2 regions of the Serratia sp. PL7 genome follow, and region 2 is predicted to be linked to the other one. Evidence: riboswitches for the same ligand, from Rfam matches in the RefSeq annotation. Region 2 holds a riboswitch; the other holds the start of a gene.
The links. A riboswitch is a leader RNA that binds a small molecule or an ion and turns the genes downstream of it on or off. The one in region 2 is predicted to bind cobalamin.
Positions count from the first base shown of each region.

Region 1: it holds a riboswitch for cobalamin, as region 2 does, so the genes downstream of both, btuB (TonB-dependent vitamin B12 receptor BtuB) here and btuB (TonB-dependent vitamin B12 receptor BtuB) in region 2, are expected to answer to the same signal.

Region 1 is NZ_CAMFLB010000027.1:1,457-6,457, reverse strand. Features, by position in the region: gene sthA (Si-specific NAD(P)(+) transhydrogenase) at 1-931, opposite strand, end outside; gene fabR (HTH-type transcriptional repressor FabR) at 1,150-1,782, shown strand; gene N6G83_RS45505 (YijD family membrane protein) at 1,798-2,169, shown strand; gene trmA (tRNA (uridine(54)-C5)-methyltransferase TrmA) at 2,204-3,307, opposite strand; cobalamin riboswitch at 3,430-3,643, shown strand; gene btuB (TonB-dependent vitamin B12 receptor BtuB) at 3,712-5,001, shown strand, end outside.
Region 2 is NZ_CAMFLB010000020.1:166,054-171,054, forward strand. Features, by position in the region: gene fabR (HTH-type transcriptional repressor FabR) at 22-654, shown strand; gene N6G83_RS41835 (YijD family membrane protein) at 668-1,030, shown strand; gene trmA (tRNA (uridine(54)-C5)-methyltransferase TrmA) at 1,139-2,239, opposite strand; cobalamin riboswitch at 2,361-2,576, shown strand; gene btuB (TonB-dependent vitamin B12 receptor BtuB) at 2,650-4,530, shown strand; gene murI (glutamate racemase) at 4,475-5,001, shown strand, end outside.

The DNA of each region.
Region 1 (5,001 bases), on a different contig from region 2:
CGTCACCGACCGCATAAATGTGCGACAGCGCGGTTTGATACATGCTGTTCACTTTCAGCAGCCCGCGGCTGTCCGACTCCAGGCCGACGTTCTCCAACCCTAACGAATCGGTATTACCGGTACGGCCGTTGGCGTACAGCAGGCAGTCCGCTTTCACCTTCTTGCCGGACTTCAGGTGCACGATCACGCCGTCTTCGGTGCCTTCGATCTTCTCGAACTCTTCGTTGTGGCGGATCACCACTCCGTTGTTCCAGAAGTGGTAAGAGAGCGAATCCGACATCTCCTGATCGAGGAACGCCAGCAGGCGGTCGCGGGTGTTGATCAGATCGACCTTGACGTTCAGACCGCGGAAGATAGACGCATATTCACAGCCGATCACCCCGGCGCCGTAAATGATCACGTGGCGCGGCTCATGGCTCAGTTCGAGAATGGAGTCGCTGTCGTAGATGCGTGGGTGATTGAAATCGACGCTGGCCGGATGGTAAGGACGCGAGCCGCAGGCGATCACGATGTGGTCGGCGCGGATGGTGTCCTGGGTACCGTCCATATAGCTGACGCTGACGGTGTTGGCGTCGATGAAGCGCGCGTCACCGGCGAACAGTTTGCACTGATTCCGCTCATAGAACCCTTGGCGCATGCGGGTCTGCTGGCTGATGACGTTATCGGCGTGGCGTAAAATGTCAGGGAAGGTCGCGCTGAGCGTGCGCGAGTTGTTGTAAAGCGGGTTCTGGTTGAATTCGATAATGCGGCTGACGGCGTGGCGGAGGGCTTTGGAAGGGATGGTGCCCCAGTGGGTACATCCGCCGCCTACGTTATTGTACCGTTCGATAACGGCCACGCGGGCGCCTTGTTTCACCAGCCCCATGGCGGCACCTTCACCACCAGGGCCCGAGCCAATCACAATGGCATCAAATTGATAGTGCTGTTGCATGTAGGAGAGACCTGTTTTTTTATACAAGATTACAACGGTATCTTAACATCATAGCGCTGCTCACCCAATCACCATTAGGCTTTTTGAGTCAAAGCACAATCGGCTCAGGGCGGAAGTGTGATAGAGCGCGTTAGTATAAATGCTGTTGCAATAAAATTTGCTATATTGCCGAGTCTAGGGCGTTAGACTGAGAAAATGGAACCTATCCGGATATGCATATGGGCGTCAGAGCACAACAAAAAGAACGGACTCGTCGTTCCCTGATCGAAGCCGCTTTCAGCCAGCTGAGCGCCGAACGCAGCTTCGCCAGTCTGAGCCTGCGGGAAGTTTCACGCGAGGCGGGCATCGCGCCCACGTCGTTTTATCGCCATTTCCGCGATGTGGACGAGTTGGGGCTGACCATGGTGGACGAAAGCGGTCTGATGCTGCGTCAGTTGATGCGCCAGGCGCGCCAACGCATCGCCAAGGGCGGCAGCGTGATCCGCACCTCGGTGTCCACCTTTATGGAGTTTATCGGCAACAACCCGAACGCCTTCCGCCTGCTGCTGCGCGAGCGCTCCGGCACGTCGGCGGCATTCCGTGCGGCGGTGGCGCGAGAGATCCAGCATTTCATCGCCGAACTGGCGGATTACCTCGAGTTGGAAAATCACATGCCGCGCAGCTTTACCGAAGCGCAGGCGGAAGCGATGGTCACCATCGTGTTCAGCGCCGGCGCGGAAGCGCTGGATATCGACGTCGAGCAGCGGCAGCAGCTGGAAGAACGGCTGGTGCTGCAGCTACGGATGATCTCCAAAGGGGCGTATTACTGGTATCGTCGCGAACAAGAAAAAGCTTCTGTGTCCCACGTATAAAAAAGGTAAAAAATGATGGAAAAACCAGGCCGTGAAAATGGCACCTTACTGCTGGCGTTAATTGCCGGCCTTTCGATCAACGGTTCCTTTGCTGCGCTGTTCAGCTCGGTGGTGCCGTTTTCGATCTTCCCGCTGATCGCGTTGGTGCTGGCGGTGTACTGCCTGCATCAGCGTTACCTGAACCGCGCCATGCCGGACGGCATGCCGAAGCTGGCGGCGGCCTGTTTCCTGCTGGGGCTGCTGCTGTACAGCGCCATCGTGCGCGCCGAATATCCGCAGATCGGCTCCAACTTCCTGCCGTCGGTGATCTGCGTGGCGCTGGTGCTGTGGATCGGGATGAAACTGAAGGCGCGCAAGGCGCCGGATGCGCCGACTCAAGAATCGTAATGAAACGGGGCGCCATCATGGCGCCCCTGTCGTATCAGCGATGCTTTTCCAGCAACACACCGCATTCCATGTGATGGGTATACGGGAACTGATCGAACAGCGCCAGGCGGCTGACCCGGTGGGTGGCCTGCAGCGTTTCCAGGTTGGCACACAGCGTTTCCGGATTGCATGAAATATACAGAATGCGCGGGTAAGCCTGCACCATCTTCACCGTTTCCTCGTCCAGCCCGCTGCGCGGCGGATCGACGAAAATCGTCTCGCAGTTGTAGCCGCTCAGATCGATGCCTTTCAACCGGTTGAATTCGCGTACTCCGTTCATCGCCTGAGTGAAGTCTTCTGCCGCCATGCGGATGATTTGCACGTTGTCGATATGGTTGGCGGCGATGTTGTACTGCGCCGCCGCCACCGACGGCTTGGCGATCTCGGTCGCCAGCACGCGCTCGAAATTGCGCGCCAGCGCCAGCGAGAAGTTGCCGTTGCCGCAGTACAGCTCCAGCAAATCGCCTTTGGAACCGGCGGTAACCGCCAACGCCCACTCCAGCATCTGCACGTTCATGGCCGCGTTGGGCTGCGTGAAGCTGTTTTCCACCTGACGATAGATCATGTCGCGGCCGGCGACCGGCAGCACTTCGTCAACATAATCCTGGTCGAGCATGATCTTGGTCTTCGACGCCCGGCCGATCAGCTGCAGGTCGAAACCCTGAGCGCGCAGCTCGTCGCGCAGCTGCTCGGCTCGCTGTTGCCAAACGTCATCCAGCTTGCGGTGATACAGCAGCGAAGCGATGATTTTGCCGCTTCGCGTCGACAGATAATCGATCTGGAACAGCTTGTGGCGCAGGATCGGCTCCGGTTTCAGCGCGGCGATCAGGGCGGTCATCAGGCGGTTGATCAGCTCGCTGGCCGCCGGGAACTGGTCGACGCGAATACGCTGCTTGGTCTGTTGATCGAACATGATGTGATACATGTCATCCGCGTCGTGCCAGATGCGGAATTCGGCGCGCATGCGGTAATGGTCGACTGGCGAGCGGAACACTTCCGGCTCGGGCGCCGCGAACGGTGACATCAACATCTTCAGGCGGGCGACTTTCTCCGCCAGTTGGTCATCGTAACGTTCAATAGGCAAATTCTCGGGCGTCATGTGTGTCTTCTCGTCAGGCAAATTTGATCAGCGGGGATTGTAGGGAATCAGCCCGTGAAGTCCAGTTTTGTCGCGTTTATTATTTGTAACATTAGTAGCAGTCTAGACATCTATTTTCATTGATCGTAGCATTGCCGTCCGGCCTCAAGCAGCGAGTGAAAAGGGAATCCGGTGTGAATCCGGAGCTGACGCGCAGCGGTAAGGGGAAGTCACGGCGATAGCGTTTCGACGCAGACACTGTCCACTGCAGGATGGGAAGTCATCGCCCGTTGCCGGTCGCGCCCCGCGGCCCGCAAATCCCAAGCCCGAAGACCTGCCGGTGTTACGTCGCAATGTCCGTGGCCGTCGCGAACTACCGGCCATGATCCTGCGGCATCCGCCAATTAAGTTTGGATGCTTTTCTCATGACAATTACAAAAAATATGCTGCTAGCGGTGGTCTCCTCCGTCACGGCTTTTTCTGGATGGGCGCAAGACAACACCACAGCCAAGAATGGCGATAACCTGGTGGTGACCGCCAACCGTTTCCCGCAGCCGGTTTCTTCTGTGCTGGCACCGACTTCCATCGTCACCCGTAACGATATCGATCGCTGGCAGGCCAAAAGCCTGACCGACGTGATGCGCCGTTTGCCGGGCGTGGACGTTGGCCAAAACGGTGGATTGGGACAGAAGAGCTCGCTGTTTATTCGCGGCACCAACTCCAGCCATGTGCTGGTGCTAATTGACGGCATTCGCCTTAATCAGGCGGGCGTCAGCGGTTCTTCCGATCTCAGCCAAATCCCGATTTCGCTGGTGCAGAAAGTCGAATACATTCGCGGCCCGCGCTCGGCGGTGTACGGCTCCGATGCCATCGGCGGCGTGGTCAACATTATTACCACCCGCGAAAAGAACGGCACGACGCTCTCAGCCGGCGTCGGCTCCAACGGCTATCAATCCTATGACGCGTCGACCCAACAACAACTGGGTGACAGCACCGTGGCGACGGTGGCGGGGAATTACACCTATACCAAAGGGTATGACGTGGTGGCTGAAGGTAATACCAGTATTCCTCAGCCCGATCGCGACGGCTTTATGAGCAAATTGCTCTACGGCGCATTGCAGCACCAATTTAACGAGCAAATCAGCGGTTTTGTGCGTGGTTATGGTTACGATAATCGTACAGGCTACGATGGATTCTATTCTTACGATAAAGACTTCAATATTACCGGTCTGCCCGATACCCGTAAGCTGTACAGCCAAACATGGGACACGGGGTTGCGCTATCAGGAAGGGATTTACGCCACGCAGCTAGTGGGGAGTTACAGCCACAGCAAAGACTACAATTATGATCCGCGCAAAGGCCAGTATGCGATCTCCTCCAGTTTGGATGATTCGGAACAGTACAATCTGCAGTGGGGCAACACGTTCAAGGTTGCCCAAGGCACCATTAGTGCGGGCGCAGATTGGCAGGATCAACAAATCAAACCGGGTACCGCGTCCGTCAGCAGCGAGAGAAGCCAGCGCAATACTGGCATCTATCTGACTGGGCAACAGTTGGTGGGACCGGTGACGCTGGAGGCTGCTGCGCGTGGCGACGACAACTCGGAGTTCGGTTGGCACGGCACCTGGCAAACCAGTGCAGCCTGGGAATTCATCGAGGGGTATCGTTTCATTGCCTCTTACGGTACCGCGTTCAAAGCGCCAAACATGAACCAG
Region 2 (5,001 bases):
GGAAGTCATCCGGATATGCAAATGGGCGTCAGAGCACAACAAAAAGAACGCACTCGTCGTTCCCTCATTGAGGCGGCTTTCAGCCAACTGAGTGCCGAGCGCAGTTTTGCCAGCCTGAGCCTGCGTGAAGTCTCACGAGAGGCGGGCATCGCGCCCACGTCTTTCTATCGCCATTTTCGCGATGTGGATGAGCTTGGGCTCACCATGGTTGACGAAAGCGGCCTGATGCTGCGCCAATTGATGCGCCAGGCACGCCAGCGTATTGCCAAAGGCGGCAGCGTGATCCGCACGTCGGTATCGACCTTTATGGAGTTTATCGGCAATAATCCCAACGCCTTTCGGCTGTTGCTGCGTGAACGTTCCGGCACCTCGGCTGCATTTCGTGCGGCGGTAGCACGGGAAATCCAACATTTTATCGCCGAACTGGCAGATTACCTTGAGCTGGAAAACCATATGCCGCGCAGTTTTACCGAGGCGCAGGCGGAAGCTATGGTGACGATTGTCTTCAGTGCCGGTGCGGAAGCGCTGGATATTGATATTGAACAACGGCGGCAGCTTGAAGAAAGGTTAGTGTTGCAACTGCGGATGATCTCCAAAGGAGCCTATTACTGGTATCGCCGCGAACAAGAAAAAGCATCTGTATCCCACGTATAACAAGGTGAAAGTCATGGAAAAACTAAGCCGTGAGAATGGTACTTTACTGCTGGCGTTGATTGCCGGCCTGTCCGTAAACGGTTCCTTTGCCGCGCTGTTCAGCTCGGTGGTGTCGTTTTCAGCCTTCCCGTTGATTGCTTTGGTGTTGGCGGTATATTGCCTGCATCAGCGTTACCTGAACCAGCCAATGCCGGATGGCATGCCAAAATTGGCGGCCGGCTGTTTCCTGTTGGGCATCCTGGGATATAGTGCGATCGTGCGTGCGGAATATCCGCAGATCGGCTCGAACTTCCTGCCCTCGATTGTCTGCGTGGTGCTGGTGTTCTGGATTGGTTTCCAATTGAGGAAACGCAATACCGCCACTGTTCAGCATTAAAAATGGTTTCATCGAGGAAAGGCACTCCGTGGAGTGCCTTTTTTGTTTTTACAGTGGTGCGGATATTCCGCAGCCCGTTCGTGATGTAGGGCGCAGCGCCCGTCTAGATCAGCGGCGTTCGAGTAATACGCCACATTCCATATGATGGGTGTATGGGAACTGATCGAATAGAGCCAGGCGAGTGATTTTGTGCGTGGCTTGCAGCGTATCCAGATTGGCGCATAGGGTCTCCGGGTTACAGGAGATGTAAAGGATGCGTGGATAGGTCTGCACCATCTTCACCGTTTCCTCATCCAGGCCGCTGCGCGGCGGATCCACAAAAATCGTCTCACAGTTATAGCTGCTCAGATCGATCCCTTTTAACCGGTTGAACTCGCGAGCGCCGTTCATTGCCTGGGTGAAATCTTCCGCCGCCATACGGATAATCTGCACGTTGTCGATATTATTGGCTGCGATGTTGTACTGCGCCGCCGCCACCGAAGGCTTGGCAATTTCAGTGGCTAACACCCGCTCGAAGTTGCGGGCCAAGGCCAGCGAGAAGTTGCCGTTACCGCAATACAGCTCCAGCAGATCCCCTTTTGAACCTTGGGTCACATCCAGTGCCCATTCCAGCATTTGCACGTTCATGGCTGCGTTGGGCTGGGTGAAGCTGTTTTCAACCTGGCGATAAATCATTTCGCGGCCAGCGACCGGCAGCACTTCGTCGACGTAATCTTGATCCAGCATGATTTTCATCTTCGAGGCGCGGCCAATCAGCTGCACATCGAAGCCGTCTGCGCGTAACGCGTCACGCAGCGCAGTGGCATCTTGCTGCCATTGTTCGTCCAGCTTGCGGTGATACAGCAGTGAGGCAATGATTTTACCGCTCTGTGTAGAAAGATAATCGATCTGGAACAGCTTGTGGCGCAGCACCGGATTGGGCTTGAGGGCCGCCATCAGGGCGCTCATCAGGCGGTTAATCAGCTCACTGGCCGCCGGGAAGCTATCGACACGGATACGCTGCTTGGTCTGCTGATCGAACATGATGTGGTACATATCGTCCTCATCATGCCAGATGCGGAATTCCGCACGCATCCGGTAGTGGCTGACTGGCGAGCGAAACACTTCCGGCTCGGGCGCCGTGAACGGTGACATCATGGTCTTCAGGCGGGCTGTTTTCTCCGCCAGTTGGTCGTCATAGCGTTCAATGGGCAAATTCTCGGGCGTCATGGTTTCTCTCGTCAGGCAAATTGGATCAGCGGGGGATTGTAGGGAATCAGCCCGTGAAGTCCAGTTTTGTTGTGGTGCTATTTTGCAACACTGTTGGCAATCTAGACATCCATTTTCATTGATTGTAGCATTGCCGTCCGGTCTCAAGCAGCGAGTGAAAAGGGAATCCAGTGCAAATCTGGAGCTGACGCGCAGCGGTATGGGGAAGTCACGGCGATAGCGTTAAATAACGCAGACACTGTCCACTGCAGGATGGGAAGTCATCGCCCGGTGCGGGTTGCCACAGGCAACCGGCAAATCCCAAGCCCGAAAACCTACCGGTGTACGTCGCAATATCCATAGCCGTCGCGAACTACCGGCCGTGGCCCTGCGGCATCCCCAATGAAGTTTGGATGCTTTTTATAATGACAATGATAAAAAATACACTGCTGGCGGTGGTCTCCTCCGTGACGGCATTTTCTGGATGGGCGCAAGATAACACCACGGCTAAAAGTAGCGATGATCTGGTGGTTACCGCCAATCGCTTCCCTCAACCGGTCTCTTCCGTATTGGCGCCTGCCGATGTGGTGACCCGCGAAGATATCGACCGTTGGCAGGCCAAAAGCCTCAATGATGTGATGCGTCGTTTGCCCGGTGTCGATATTTCACAGTACGGCGGTATGGGGCAGGGGTCATCTCTCTCGGTACGCGGCACGGAAGCTCGTCATGTATTGGTACTGATCGACGGCGTGCCAATGGCCCGTTTGGGGATCAGCAACGGCGTCGATTTTAACCAGGTTCCGTTGGCGCTGGTTCAGCGTGTGGAGTTTATCCGTGGGCCGCGTTCCGCCATTTACGGTTCTGGTGCTATCGGTGGGGTCATCAACATCATTACCCAGACGGATAAAGAGGGCGGTAAAGTCCAGGCGGGTATCGGTTCTAAAGGATACCAGCAGTACGATGGTGCCTTGCGCCAGCGTTTTGATAATACGGTTGCTACCGTTGCGGGCAGTTACCAGATGACCAATGGCTTCAATGTGCAGCCAGGCTCGCCTTATTCGGTCGACAGCGATCGTGACGGTTTCCGTAATAAAAGCTTCTGGGGTGGGTTGGAGCAGCAGTTCAATCAGAATTTCTCAGGCTTCGTGCGGGGTTATGGTTATACCAATAACTCGGACTACGATGTCGGCAGTGTACCTTACAGCCCGAAGTACAGTAATGATGAAGACCGCCTGTATAGCCACACCTATGATATGGGGCTGCGTTTCCTGTCTGGGGCTTTCTCTTCTCAACTGACGGGCAGCTATCAGAAACAGAAGGATTACAACTACAGCAGCCAGAACGGCCGTTATGGCATCAGTACCACACTTGATGATATGGATCAGCGTAACCTGCAATGGGGCAACACCTATGCTTTCGAGCACGGTAGCGTCACTGCCGGTGCCGATTTCCAGCAACAGCGCCTGACCTCTTCCGACAATTCCTTTGCCGATACCTATAAAAGAGACAACACGGGACTGTACCTGAGCGGTCAACAGCAGTTTGGCAGCGTGACGCTGGAAGCCTCTGGGCGTGAAGACAAGGCAGGTGACTTTGGTTGGCACGGCACTTGGCAGACCGCGGCGGGTTGGGAGTTTGTTGATGGCTATCGAGCCACCTTGTCTTACGGTACGGGTTTCCTGACGCCATCGCTGGGCCAGCAATATGGCTCAAAACGCTTTGGCATTGATTCCAACAGCAACCTCAAGCCGGAAGAGTCCAAACAGTGGGAAATGGGGTTGGAAGGTTTGACCGGGCCGTTGGATTGGCGTCTGTCTGCTTACCATTACAAAATTCAGAACCTGATCAACTATGATTCTGACCCGGTGACCTATCAGGGCCAGTATTACAATGTGGATAGGGCAACGATTAAAGGCGTTGAATGGACGGGTAGCTTTGATACCTGGATGTTCACCCACAGGTTGACGCTGCAATATATCGATCCGCGTAATGACCAGACCGATGAGGTGTTGGCGCGCCGTTCGAAACGTCAGGCCAAATATCAGTTGGATTGGACGATGTTCAACCTGGACATGGATATCTCGTATCAATACTACGGCAAGCGCTACGACAATATCTCTTCTACTTATAACCCTGAGCAGCGCGTATTGCCGAGTTACAGCACGGTCGACGTGAGCGCCTCATATCCAATAACCTCTCAGCTGACAGTTCGTGGTAGAATTGCCAACCTGTTTGATAAAGATTATGAGACGGCTTATGGCTACGCTACCCCAGGAAGAGAGTACTACCTCACTGGCAGCTATACCTTCTAACGCCACTGCGGCTCCTCGCCCGACGGCGCTGGTTTTTGATTCCGGCGTCGGCGGGTTGTCAGTGTTTCAGGAGGTTCGGCAACTGCTGCCGGATCTCCACTATATCTATGCCTTCGATAACGTAGCATTCCCCTACGGCGAGAAATCCGAAGAGTTTATCGTTGAGCGCGTGCTGGAAATTGTCAGTGCGGTTCAGCAGCGCCATCCTCTGGCGATCGTCATCATCGCCTGTAATACCGCCAGTACCGTTTCCTTACCCGCACTGCGTGAACGTTTTGCTTTCCCGGTAGTGGGGGTGGTGCCTGCGATCAAGCCTGCTGCCAAACTGACCGCCAACGGTATCGTCGGTTTGCTGGCCACGCGCGGTACGGTTCAGCGTTCTTATACTCATGAACTGATCGAGCGTTTTGCGACAGATTGCAAAATTGAGCTGTTAGGCTCTTCTGAGCTGGTAGAACTGGCAGAAGCCAA